Regions from separate parts of the Streptomyces sp. NPDC050546 genome, predicted to be linked through region 3. Evidence: riboswitches for the same ligand, from Rfam matches in the RefSeq annotation. Region 3 holds a riboswitch; each other region holds the start of a gene.

Region 1 (3,916 bases), on a different contig from region 3:
CGGGCCGCTGCTCGGCGGCCCTGCGCGCCAGCGCGTCGGCCAGCCCGCGCTCCCTTAGCCACTCCAGGGCACGGACGGTCCCGCGGGTCCCCGGCACGACGACGAGGTCGGCGTCGGCGAGTTCCTCCGGCCGGTCCACGAACCGCACGACGACACCGGGTTCGGCGGCCAGCGCGTCGACATCCGTGAAGTTGGACATGAGCGGGACCGCGCAGACGGCGACGCGCAGCACGTCCTCGCCGACCGGCGGGGCGACGACGGACTCGCGGACCGTCCCCCGCAGGGAGACGCGCAGCCCGTCCTCCTCGTCGATCCCGAGCCCGTGCCGGAAGGGCAGAACGCCGTACGTCTGCCGCCCGGTGAGGCCGTGGAGCATGTCGAGCCCCGGCTCCAGCAGGGAGACGTCCCCGCGGAACTTGTTCACTAGGAACCCGGCGACACAGTCCTGGTCCTCGCGGGACAGCAGGGCTACGGTCCCGAAGAACGAGGCGAAGACCCCGCCCCGGTCGATGTCGCCGACGACGAGCACGGGGAGCCCGGCGCCCCGGGCGATCCCCATGTTGACGATGTCCGTCCGTCGCAGATTGATCTCGGCGGGAGAACCGGCCCCCTCACAGATCACCGCGTCATACGTGCCCCGCAGTTGCTCAAGGCAGTCGAGCACGGTCCCGAGCAGCCGCTGCTGCCGCCCGCCGTGGTACCCGCGCGCACTCATCTCCCCGACCGGCTTGCCCAGCAGCACGACCTGACTGCTCTGCTCGCCGCCGGGCTTGAGCAGCACGGGATTCATCAGCGCGGTCGGCTCCACACGGCACGCCTGCGCCTGCATGGCCTGCGCCCGCCCGATCTCGGCGCCCTCCCGCGTCACGAACGAGTTCAGCGACATGTTCTGCGCCTTGAACGGCGCGACCTTGACGCCCCGCCGCACCAGCCACCGGCAGATCCCGGCGGTCACGACGCTCTTGCCGGCGTCGGAGGTGGTACCGGCGACGAGAAGCCCCCCGCCCGTCATGACGTACGCCCCTTCACGATGTGGCGCGCGGCGGCACAGACGCCGAGCGCGAGCCAGCCGACACGCCTGGACAGCCGTGCGGCCCGTTCGATGTCCCGGGTCGTGACGCCGCGCCCCGCGCCGTTGAGTACGGGCCGGTGCTCGACCCGCCCGCCGTAGGACAGGGTCCCGCCGAGCCGCACCCCGAGCGTCCCCGCGAACGAGGCCTCCACGGGCCCGGCGTTGGGACTCGGATGCTTGGCGGCATCGGCACGCCAGGCCGCCACGGCTCCCCGTGGATCGCCCCCGGCCACGGCCGCGAGCACGGCGGTCAGCCGGGCCCCGGGCCACCCCGCGACATCGTCCAGCCGCGCGGAGGCCCACCCGTAGCGCCGGTACCGGGCCGACTTGTGCCCGACCATGGCGTCGAGGGTGTTGACGGCCCGGAACCCGAGAAGCCCGGGCACGCCGCCCACGGCCCCCCACACGAGCGCCCCCACGACGGCGTCGGAGGTGTTCTCCGCGACGGACTCGACGACGGCCCGGGCGATCCCGTCGGCGTCGAGTGCCTGTGGATCCCGTCCGCACAGATGCGGCAGCCGCGCACGGGCCGCTTCGACGTCCCCGGCCTCCAGGGCGCGTCCGATGACCTGCGCCTCCCGCGCGAGCGAAGTCCCCCCGACGACGGCCCAGGTGGCGACAGCGGTCAGTCCGATCGACGCGGGGGCGGACCTGCGCACCGCACGCGCGGCGACGGCCCCCAGCGCGACGGCCCCGCCCGCGCACACCACGGTGTGCAGCGCGCCCCATCCCCGGTGGTCCCGCCACAACACCCGCTCCACCGCACCCGCGGCCCGCCCGAACGCGGCGACCGGATGCCCCCGGCGAGGATCTCCGAGCAGCAGATCACCGATCAGACCGACGGCGGCACCGTACGCGTGGACGCGACCGGCACCCATGGGCTCAGCCGGCCTTGGCGGCGGACAACGGTGGAGTACTGACCCTCGATCGGCAGCCGAGCATGGCGATATGTCCTCACTCAGGGTGTCCACGCCCTGGTTCGACGAGACCGGCGGTGAGAGTTCCTGGCTCCCGGGGGGTTGTTACCCCGGTGACAGTGGCGGGACCGCGCCGGACTTCCACCGGCTTCCTCTCCTGCCGCCGTATTGGCCCCGGCAGTCCACCACGGCCGCGAACAGCCGTCAACTTGCCGTTGACCTGCGAGAGGAGAGTGTGGACAAGCCCACACCGCCCGCCTCGCAGGGGGTGCCGACGGCTGCCCCGCACACGGCGACCGGGCGGCCCGGGACCGAAGCCCCGTGCCGCCCGGTGACGGACGATCGTGGTCAGGCCACGATCAGATAGATCCCGTACCCCACAGCCGCCGCGCACGCCGCGAAGCACGCGTACGCCCCCGTCACCGCGAGCCCCGCGGACCCGCCCGCCGCCACCGCCCGCTCACGGCGCGACAGGCCCGTGATGCCGAGGGTGAACAGGCCGACGAGGATCACGGTGGCCACGAGGCTGACGCCGAAGACGGAGCCGAGGGTCGCCCAGTCGATCTTCATCTCAGAGATTCTTCCTTGTCACCGGGTGGGCGGGATCAGACCGAGGTGGTCGTGGTGGAGGGCTTCCGGTCGGCAGAGGGCTGGGCCTGGGCCGGGATGGTGGCGGCCAGTTCCTCGGACGGGCCCGCCGGAGGCGGCGTCACCGCGGCGATCGCGGTGGTCACGACACCGGCCGGCTCCTCGTCGACCTCGTTGACGTTGGTGTGGTCGACGACCTCGCGGCGCGACAGCTTCCAGATCACCGCGCTGGAGGCGACCAGGAAGACCGCCACGACCGCCGTGCCCCAGTTCCCGAAGCCGGTCACGTACTCGGCGAGCGCGCCCACCAGGGCCGCCGCCGGCAGCGTCAGACCCCAGGCGACGAACATCCGCGTCGCCGTCGACCAGCGGACCACGCCGCCCTTGCGGCCGAGCCCCGCGCCCATCACCGCGCCGGACACGGAGTGGGTGGTGGAGAGGGAGAAGCCGAGGTGCGAGGAGGCCAGGATGACCGTCGCCGCGCTGGTCTGGGCGGCGAAGCCCTGCTGCGGCTGGAGGTCGGTCAGGCCCTTGCCCATGGTGCGGATGATGCGCCAGCCGCCGAGGTAGGTGCCGAGCGCGATGGCGATACCCGCCGAGAGGATGACCCACATGGGCGGGTCGGAGTCGGGGGCGACGGCGCCGCCGGCGACCAGGGCCAGGGTGATGACACCCATCGTCTTCTGGGCGTCGTTGGTGCCGTGGGCCAGCGAGACCAGGCCCGCGGAGGCGATCTGGCCGGCCCGGTAGCCCTTCTTGGAGGCGTCGCCGTCGGCCTTCTTGCCGAGGGAGTACGTCAACCGCGTGGCGAGCAGTGCGGCGATGCCCGCGACCAGCGGGGCGGCGACCGCCGGGATCAGCACCTTGGTGACCAGGACGTCACCGTGCACCGCGCCGACGCCCGCCGAGGCGATCGTGGCGCCGATCAGGCCGCCCATCAGGGCGTGCGACGAACTGGACGGCAGACCGACGAGCCAGGTCAGCAGGTTCCAGAGGATCGCGCCGACCAGGGCGGCGAAGATGACCTCGGGACGGATGCCGGCCTCGTCGACGAGGCCTTTGGAGATCGTGTTCGCGACTTCGACGGACAGGAAGGCGCCGACCAGGTTGAGCACCGCGGACATGGCCACCGCGATCTTCGGTCTCATGGCGCCCGTGGAAATGGTCGTGGCCATCGCGTTCGCGGTGTCGTGGAAACCGTTCGTGAAATCGAACGCAAGTGCGGTTACCACCACAATCGCGAGGATCAGCGAGAAGCTTTCCATTTACCCAGGCAATCGTTCGGCGTCGTTGGCGGGACGAACGTAGGTAACCCGAGTGAACGGAAGATGAACTGGGA
Region 2 (3,916 bases), on a different contig from region 3:
GACGCGGGCCTCGGGCACCAGGACCCGCAGGGTCCCGTCGTAGCCGCGCCCCGCGAGGCCGGCCTGGAGACGGGCCGCCCGGTCGAAGGCCCGGACGAACGCGGTGGCGCCGAGTCCGCCCAGCGAACGCCAGGCGGCGGCCCGCGTGGTGTGCCCGAGCCGGGCGGCCTGCGCGTCGCGGATCCGGCGCACGGAGTCCAGCAGCAGAAAGCTCATGCGGTACGTCACGAGCGCGACATCGACGACCGGCGCCGGGACGCCCGCCCGGACCAGGCGGGGCAGCAGGTCGGACATGGGCGTGGTGAAGGCGAACAGCAGCACCCCCAGGGAGGCCGCCGAGGTGCGCAGCAGCAACTCCCCGGCCCGCAGCGGCCCGTCGTCCGCGAAGGAGACGAAGCCCCCCGGCCCGCCGACCTGGACGAGCAGCGTGAGAGCGCCGGTCACGCAGAAGCCCAGCGGCACGCGGTAGGCCCGCCACAGCCGCCGGCCGGGCACCCCGGCCGGCCCCAGCAGCAGGGACACGGCCGTCACGAGCACGAGAGCCGCGCCCGGCCAGGGCGGCAGGGAGATGGCCAGCACGGTGAGTCCGAGACCGAGCACGGCCTTGTCCACGGGATGGCGGCGGCGCCAGCGACTGCTGTGCGCCGCCGCGTCGATCGGCAGCACGCGGCTCAGGCCCTCTCGGCCGCCGGCTCCTCGGCGTCCCGCTCCCGAGCCTGCTGCTCACCCTGGCGCCGGCCCCGGCGCAGACCGAAGTAGTAGGCGAGGACACCGGCGCCGATCGCCGCCTGGAGGGCGAACAGCGCCGACTCGATCTCACCCGACGGCGGCTCGTACAGCGGCGAGAACCAGGGCTCGTAGTCCGGGTCGATCTCGGTGATCGCCGTCTCCGCCTGGGCGTCGGCGCCCGCGAACGGCTCCTCCTTGTGGTCGCCGAGGCCGAGCGCGAGCGGCAGTACGGCGAGCGCGGCCACCGCGAGCAGCAGCAGGAGGTTGATCTTCGTGTTCTTCTTCATCGGGCCGCCGCCTCGGTCTCGGTCACGGACTGCTTCTTGGCGAGGAGCACACCCAGCCGGGTCAGTTCGCCCTTGCTGGACTGCACCAGCAGCCGCATCACGAGCACCGTCAGCAGCCCCTCGCTCACCGCGAGCGGGATCTGGGTGACGGCGAAGATGGTGCCGAACTTGCCGAGCGCGCCCACGAACCCGCTGCCCGGGTCGGGGAAGGCCAGTGCCAGCTGCACGCTGGTGACGCAGTACGTGGACAGGTCGGCGAAGAACGCCCCGAAGAAGACCGCGACCATCAGCGGCACGTCGTACCGCCGCAGCAGCTTGTACACGGCGTATCCGGCCCAGGGCCCGACGATCGCCATGGAGAAGACGTTGGCGCCCAGCGTGGTCAGACCGCCGTGGGCGAGCAGCAGCGCCTGGAAGAGCAGGGTGATGGTGCCCAGCACCGCCATGATGGGTGGCCGGAAAAGGATGGCTCCCAGACCCGTTCCGGTGGGGTGGGAGCAACTGCCGGTGACCGACGGCAGTTTCAGGGCGGACAGAACGAACGTGAAGGCACCGGAGGCACCGAGGAGCAGGGTGCTCTCGGGGTGCTCGCGCACCTCACGGGTGAGCGACCGGACTCCGTGGACGACGAACGGGGCCGACGCGACGCCCCAGGCGACCGCGTGTGCGGGTGGCAGAAAACCCTCGGCTATGTGCATGGCTCAGCAGACCCTCTCCAGCACCTCGTGGATGGTTGACGTGCCTTGGCCGGTCTCCTGGCTGACGGGTACCACCGCCCGTGCTCCGCCTTCCCGGGGCAAGGGCTCTGGCGCCACATTCCCGTCGTCCGCCCGGAGGGCGGGAATGTGGCGCCAGAGCCCTAGGACCCAGTGGCTGCCCGTGTGGGCTGGAGCCGGACTTCCCGATTCACAGTGGCGAGGGCCGCACCGGCATCACACCGGATTTCCCGTTCACCAAGGCGTGGTGACAGTAATGCCGAGATAAGGACGATGACAAGCCACCCGAGGGGGCGCGCGAGGGGGCGTCCGCTCGCACACCGGCGCAGGGCCGCTCAGTCGTCGCCCCCGGCGTCATCGTCGTCCCCGTCCTCCCAGGTCTGACGGGGCTTCTCCTGCTGGGGTTTGTCCGCCTTTCGCGGTGGGGCGGCCGTCTCCTGCGCCGGAGTCGTGGGGCTGGGCTTCACTTCGACGGGGGTCGGGGGAGGAGACGCGGTGGTGGACGGGGTGATATCGGCCACTGTGCCGGCGGCCGGCGCGGTGGCGGCCGGATCCGTGTCCTCCGCCGGAGCTGAGGAGAGGGGCGAGGCGGAGTCCGCGGACGGTGTGGCGGCCGGGCTGCTCGCGGACGGGGACGCGTCGGGTTCCGTGCCCTCCGTCGCGGTGTCGTCGGGCGAGAACCACAGCATGCCGGCGAGCATCGCGGCGGCGAAGAGTGTCGCCGCGGCGACCGTCGCGGCCGCTCTGCGCCGGTTGTCGTCGCCGCCCCGGGGTGCGGCGCGACGCGAACGGCCGGCCTGGGGTGTGCGGCCGGTGCGCAGCCCGGGGGCGCCGGGCAGCGCGTAGGTGGCCGGGTTGCGGGTCTCGGTGGCTGGATACGGCCCGGGCGTGGCGGACGTCACCGGGGGCGCGGCCTCCGGCAGCGGCTCGGGCCGCCCTCGCCAGGCGCCACCGGCGAACCACTCGGCGGTCTGCTGTGCGGTGGGCCGGTCCTCGGGCTGCTTGGCGAGCAGGCCGAGCAGGTAGTTCTCGAAGGCCGGCGGGAGTCCGGCGACACCGAGCTCGCGGGGCGGTACGGGCGCGGAGTCGAGGTGCTGGTGCAGGAGCGCGACGGCGGTGTCCGCCTGGAACGGTGGCCGTCCGCTGAGGAGCTGGTAGAGCAGACACCCCAGGGAGTACATGTCGGAGGCGGGACCGGCGGGCTGGCCCAGGGCGCGTTCGGGTGCGAGGTAGAGGCCGGTGCCGACGATCTGGCCGGTAGCGGTGAGCGCGGCGCCGGGGTCGTCCAGGAAGCGGGCGATGCCGAAGTCGCCGATTTTCAAGGTGCCGTGGGTGTCCAGCAGGAGGTTGGCGGGCTTGATGTCACGGTGGACGATGCCCTGCGCGTGCGCGGCGGCGAGCCCTGCGGCGGCCTGTGCGGCGAGATCGGCCACCCGCTCGGCGGGCAGCGCGCCGGAGGCGGCCAGCACCCCGGCGAGGCTGTCGCCCTCGACCAGTTCCATCACCAGGTACAGCCGGTTGTCGTACTCGCCGAAGTCCAGGACACCGACCAGATGGGGGTGGTTGAGACGCCCGGCGGTCTGGGCCTCCAGACGGAACCGGGAGGCCGCCGTGACATCGGTGTCCTGGGGCAGCAGCAGCTTGACGGCCACCGCTCTGGCGAGCGTCTCGTCGTACGCGCGCCAGACCTCTCCCATTCCACCGCGCCCGATCTCAACATCCAGCCGGTAGCGGCCCGCTAGCAGCACTCGTCCTCGTCTCATGCAGGGGGGAAGGTACGTCGCCGCATGCCGAACTCCCCGTTTTGACGCGGGGGTTGGTGGGGAACGTCGCAGCCGACCCAGGATACTGGCGCCGCGTGACCCATGATCTCCGCAGCGGGGGAGAGAGACGGTACGGTCCCGGAAATCCAGGAGCGGAGGAGTCACCCGGCGGGGTGACGGTGCGGTGCGCGCGGTTGCCGGGGGTGTCCTGCGCGAGCCTCGGGGCGCCGGGGGTCGTCTTCTGGTGCCTGTGCGTGCCGGGTCAGGCAGTCTCGTCCGTCTCCTCCGGCCGCTCCTCCCGGCGCGGCAGCAGAGCCACCGTCAGGGCCGGGACGGCCGCGAGAACCAGCCAGGGTACGGCGGGCGGGAGGCCGAGGTCGAGCAGGGAGCCGGTGGCCGCGCTGCCGGCCAGGACGATCAG
Region 3 (3,916 bases):
CGAAGGTGACGCTGCCGAACGGCTGCACGCCGACCAGCCGCACCGACGGCTCCGTCTCCCTGAGACGCTCCACGAGGCCGCCCGTCGAGGCGCCGGAGCCCACCCCGCCGACGACGGTCAGCGGGGTTCCGGGAAACGCCTCGGCTATCCGGTCGGCGACCTCGTGGTAGCCGAGGCAGTGGATGTCGTCGTGGTACTGGCGCATCCAGTGGCAGTCGGGGCGCTCGGCGAGGATCTCGCGCACCCGCCGGACCCGTAACTCCTGGTCGAGCTTGAGGTTCCGGGACGGTTCGACCTGCTCGACACTCGCGCCGAGGATCTCCAGCTGGGCGCGGGTGGTGGCGTCGACGGTGGTGGACGCCACGATGTGGCACCGCATGCCGTGGCGGTGACAGGCCAGCGCGAGGGCGTAGGCGTAGATGCCGCTGGAGCTGTCGATCAGGGTCTGGCCCGGCCGGACCGTACCCCGGTCGAGTAATCGGCGCACGGCGGCGAGCGCCGAGTAGATCTTCATCGACTCGAACCGGAGCAGCACGAGCTGGTCGGTGAGCCGGACCAGGTCGGGAACCTTCAGGGCGTCGGCGATATGGGGGTGGATCACCCGTAGCCTCCTTGGGCGAAAGTGCACTGGTGGCCGAGCGAGCGGAAGAACGCGGACAGTTCGGATCTGACGCGGGAGTCCGGGCGGCGGACGAAGAGATAGCCGGTCAGACAGCCCGTGTGCGCGACGAAGACACCGTCGGCACCGAACCGCTCCCGGTGGCCCAGCACCCGGTCGAACGTCGTCTTGGGCAGCACCTCCTGGGACAGCACGGCACTGGTGGTCGCCGCCCGCGCCACGGCGGCCGCGTCGCCGCAGGCGAAGCCCTTCAGCAGGTCGGTCAGGCACCGCTCGTACTCCTCGCCGCGGCGCCGGTAGTGCGCGAGGAGCAGCGAGGTCACGGCGGCGGTGTCCACCGTGCCCGGCTCGATCACATAGGCGGTGTGGAAGCCGATGTCCGTGCCCAGCCGCCGCACCACCCGGTGCCGGCCGCTCAGATGCAGCGCGAACTCGTCGAGGAAGACGCTGTCCGACCGTTCGATCGCCGCCAGGACGCCGAGCACCACGTCGGTGTCGCAGGGCAGCGAGAAGATCCCCGACAGACAGCGCAGGGTCGCCACGATGTCCGCCGTCGAGCTGGCCATCCCGACGCCCACCCGCAGATCGGAGTGCGCGGTCCAGCTTCCCGGCGGCAGGGACGACAGGCCGTGGTGTTCCAGGAAGAGCCGGGCCGCCGTCAGGGACTTCTCCCCGAGCGGAAGGGGCCGCGCCGCCCCTGGCGTGAAGTGCACCCAGGAGTGGCGTTCCACGGGGAACGACACCACCGCGATGTCCGGATCGGGGCCCGCCCGCAGCGGCCCCTGGTACAGCTCGCCGAGCGTGCCGTGACAGACACCGGACACGACACCACTCACGTGCTTTCCTCCGTCCGCCGACCCAGTCCTCGAGGTCACCGTGCACAGCCCGCGTGACGCGCGGGCGCGGTGGCAGGTCTTCGGACTCGTGGGCCGGCGTGCGCTCCCACTCACCGCTGCGGGACAGTCCCGGATTCCCACCGGGTTCCCCTGCGACTGCGCGCCTCAGCGTAGGGAGGGCCACAGGGGATGGAAAGGGTGCCTCCGGGGCCCCGACGGGTACCGGCCGTCCCTCTGGCCGGATTGCCTCTCGGTAACCCATCTCCCCTCGGTGAGACTGTGCTCGATGCTGGTGAACCCGAGGTCCGACGAGAACGGGACGACCGTCCCGAGACCCGGCGCCGAGCGCGTCGCCCTGCGCGGAGATCTCCGCTCCGCGCTGCCCGACGCCGGTGCGGCGGTCGTGGTCACGGCAGCGGTGTTCGCGCTGCTGTGGGCGCGCATGGAGTCGGGCACCTCCGACACGGTCGCGGTCATGCCGTTCATGGACGATCCCGGCACCTACTGGATGTACCTGCTGAGCCAGGCGTTCGGCTGGTCGGGCCTGTTGTGGGCGTGGGGCACGGTCATGCTGGGGCTGCTGCTGTCGGGGCCGGGCCCCGGCCGGCTGCCGGTCTCCCGGCAGGTCCTGGAACGCTGGCACCGCACCACCAGCCTGACCACGATGGCCCTGATGTTCGCGCACGCCCTGATGTTCGCGGCGGAACTCGTTCGCTACGAGGCGCAGTTGGGGTGGGCCGAGCGGCTGTGGGCCGGCTTCGCGGACACCTTCGTGCCCGGCTGGTACGACTCCGGGACCGGCCGCATCGCCATCCCCCTCGGCCAGGGCGCCCTGTACCTGGCGATCCCCCTGGGCCTGCTCTTCTACGTCCGGCACCGCATCGGCGCGAACACCTGGCGCCGCCTGCACCGGTCCGTGATCGTCGTGTACGTCCTCAGCGTCTGGCACACCCTGCTCTACGGCACCAACGTCTGGTACGGCGAGTGGCCGCGCACCGTGCTGTGGCTGCTGCAACTGCCCGTCGCCGCCCTGCTGGTGCTGCGCCTGCTGCGGCCGGCCCGGCGGTCCGAACGCCTGGCCGCGCCCGGTGCGCGCACGGGCGTGACCTGGCCGGCCTGGACGGCACGGGCGGTGGGACGGATCGCCGCCGGGGCCGTCGTCGTAGGGCTCCTCGCCGTGGTGGCCTCCGGCCGGGACGGTGGCCGCGAACGCCCGGCCGAACCGCCGGCTACGCAGCCGCACGCCCACGAGACGGACTGAGGCCGCGCACCGGCCGCATGCGAGGATGATCGGCGAACAAGGCGACGGCGGAACGAGGAAGCCGGTGTTAATCCGGCGCGGTCCCGCCACTGTGACCGGCCCTAGGGGGCTTCTGATGGATCTCCGCGGCGTCGCGACGCCCGGCACGCACTCTCGCCGCACCGGCCAAAAGGCCTAGTAGCTCCGCTACGAGGCCTTCCGCCCGGCACGCCGAGAGCACGCACCGAACGCCGCTCCTTCTTCCGCGGAGATCCATCAGAAGCCCCCTACGCCGGGAGCCAGGAGACTCACGCGGTCGCCTCCTCGACGAACCACCGGGGCGGATCTCCCCGGAGAGAGGACAGGTGCGGCATGTCCGCAACCCCGGCCGGAGGGGTTCCGTGCCGCGTCGTCGTCTGCCGGGACTGCTGCTGCGGCACCGGCAAGGTGACCGGCGTCGACCACACGGCACAGACCGAGCGGCTGCGCGAGGCGGCGCCCGTGCGGGTCTCCGAGTGCCTCGACGTCTGCGACCAGGCCAACGTCATCGTCGTACAGCCGTCCGCCGCGGGGCGTGCCGCCGGGGCCCGGCCGGTGTGGCTCGGGCTGGTCAACGACCCGGCCGCGACCGAGGACATCGTCTCCTGGGTCCGCGAGGGCGGCCCCGGTATCGCCCCCCTGCCCGACATCCTCGGCCTGTACGCCTTCAGCCCGCTCGCGAAACGCCGCGCGGGCAGTTCCTGACCCGGGCGCTGCGCAGGGCCGGAGGCCTCAGGACTCGTCGGCCGGCACGCACAGCACGGGGACGTTCGAGAGGTGCAGCAGCTTGTGGGGGGTCGAGCCCAGCAGGGCCCCGCGCACCGGGCTCTCGCCCCATGTGCCCACCACGATCACCCTGGCGTCATGGCGTGCCGCGGCGTCGATCAGCGCCTGTGCGGGCCGCTCGTCGATGAGTTCGACCGTGCTGGGCACGCCGGCCTCGTCGGCGACGCGGACGGCATGACCGAGCACGGTGCTCCCGGCCTCGCGGACGGCCTTCTGATGGGCGCCGTACTCCTCGCCCGTGACGCCGGGTGCCGCGGCGCCGTAGACGATCACCAGGGGTTCGCCGTACGCGGCCGCCACCTCGATCGCGACCCGCAGCGCGCGCAGGGCGCCCGGGGACTCGTCGTAGCCGAGGACCACCGACATCTTCAGGACTCCTTGCCGTGGACGAGATCG

The links. Region 3 has a riboswitch for cobalamin ahead of ACIBK5_RS35195 (hypothetical protein). Riboswitches for the same ligand answer to the same signal wherever they lie in the genome.
Region 1: another riboswitch for cobalamin. It lies ahead of ACIBK5_RS16350 (cobalamin biosynthesis protein); the one in region 3 lies ahead of ACIBK5_RS35195 (hypothetical protein).
Region 2: another riboswitch for cobalamin. It lies ahead of ACIBK5_RS25460 (energy-coupling factor ABC transporter permease); the one in region 3 lies ahead of ACIBK5_RS35195 (hypothetical protein).

The regions. Positions count from the first base shown of each region.
Region 1 is NZ_JBITGX010000006.1:61,532-65,447, reverse strand. Features, by position in the region: gene ACIBK5_RS16355 (cobyric acid synthase) at 1-1,012, opposite strand, end outside; gene ACIBK5_RS16350 (cobalamin biosynthesis protein) at 1,009-1,950, opposite strand; cobalamin riboswitch at 2,051-2,191, opposite strand; gene ACIBK5_RS16345 (hypothetical protein) at 2,338-2,559, opposite strand; gene ACIBK5_RS16340 (anion permease) at 2,595-3,842, opposite strand.
Region 2 is NZ_JBITGX010000010.1:197,836-201,751, reverse strand. Features, by position in the region: gene cbiQ (cobalt ECF transporter T component CbiQ) at 1-666, opposite strand, end outside; gene ACIBK5_RS25465 (energy-coupling factor ABC transporter substrate-binding protein) at 672-1,016, opposite strand; gene ACIBK5_RS25460 (energy-coupling factor ABC transporter permease) at 1,013-1,714, opposite strand; cobalamin riboswitch at 1,744-2,011, opposite strand; gene ACIBK5_RS25455 (serine/threonine-protein kinase) at 2,068-3,495, opposite strand; gene ACIBK5_RS25450 (MDR family MFS transporter) at 3,758-3,916, opposite strand, start outside.
Region 3 is NZ_JBITGX010000018.1:100,067-103,982, forward strand. Features, by position in the region: gene ACIBK5_RS35190 (cysteine synthase family protein) at 1-601, opposite strand, end outside; gene ACIBK5_RS35195 (hypothetical protein) at 598-1,455, opposite strand; cobalamin riboswitch at 1,509-1,655, opposite strand; gene ACIBK5_RS35200 (ferric reductase-like transmembrane domain-containing protein) at 1,742-2,716, shown strand; cobalamin riboswitch at 2,768-3,005, shown strand; gene ACIBK5_RS35205 ((2Fe-2S) ferredoxin domain-containing protein) at 3,068-3,439, shown strand; gene ACIBK5_RS35210 (universal stress protein) at 3,467-3,886, opposite strand; gene ACIBK5_RS35215 (APC family permease) at 3,889-3,916, opposite strand, start outside.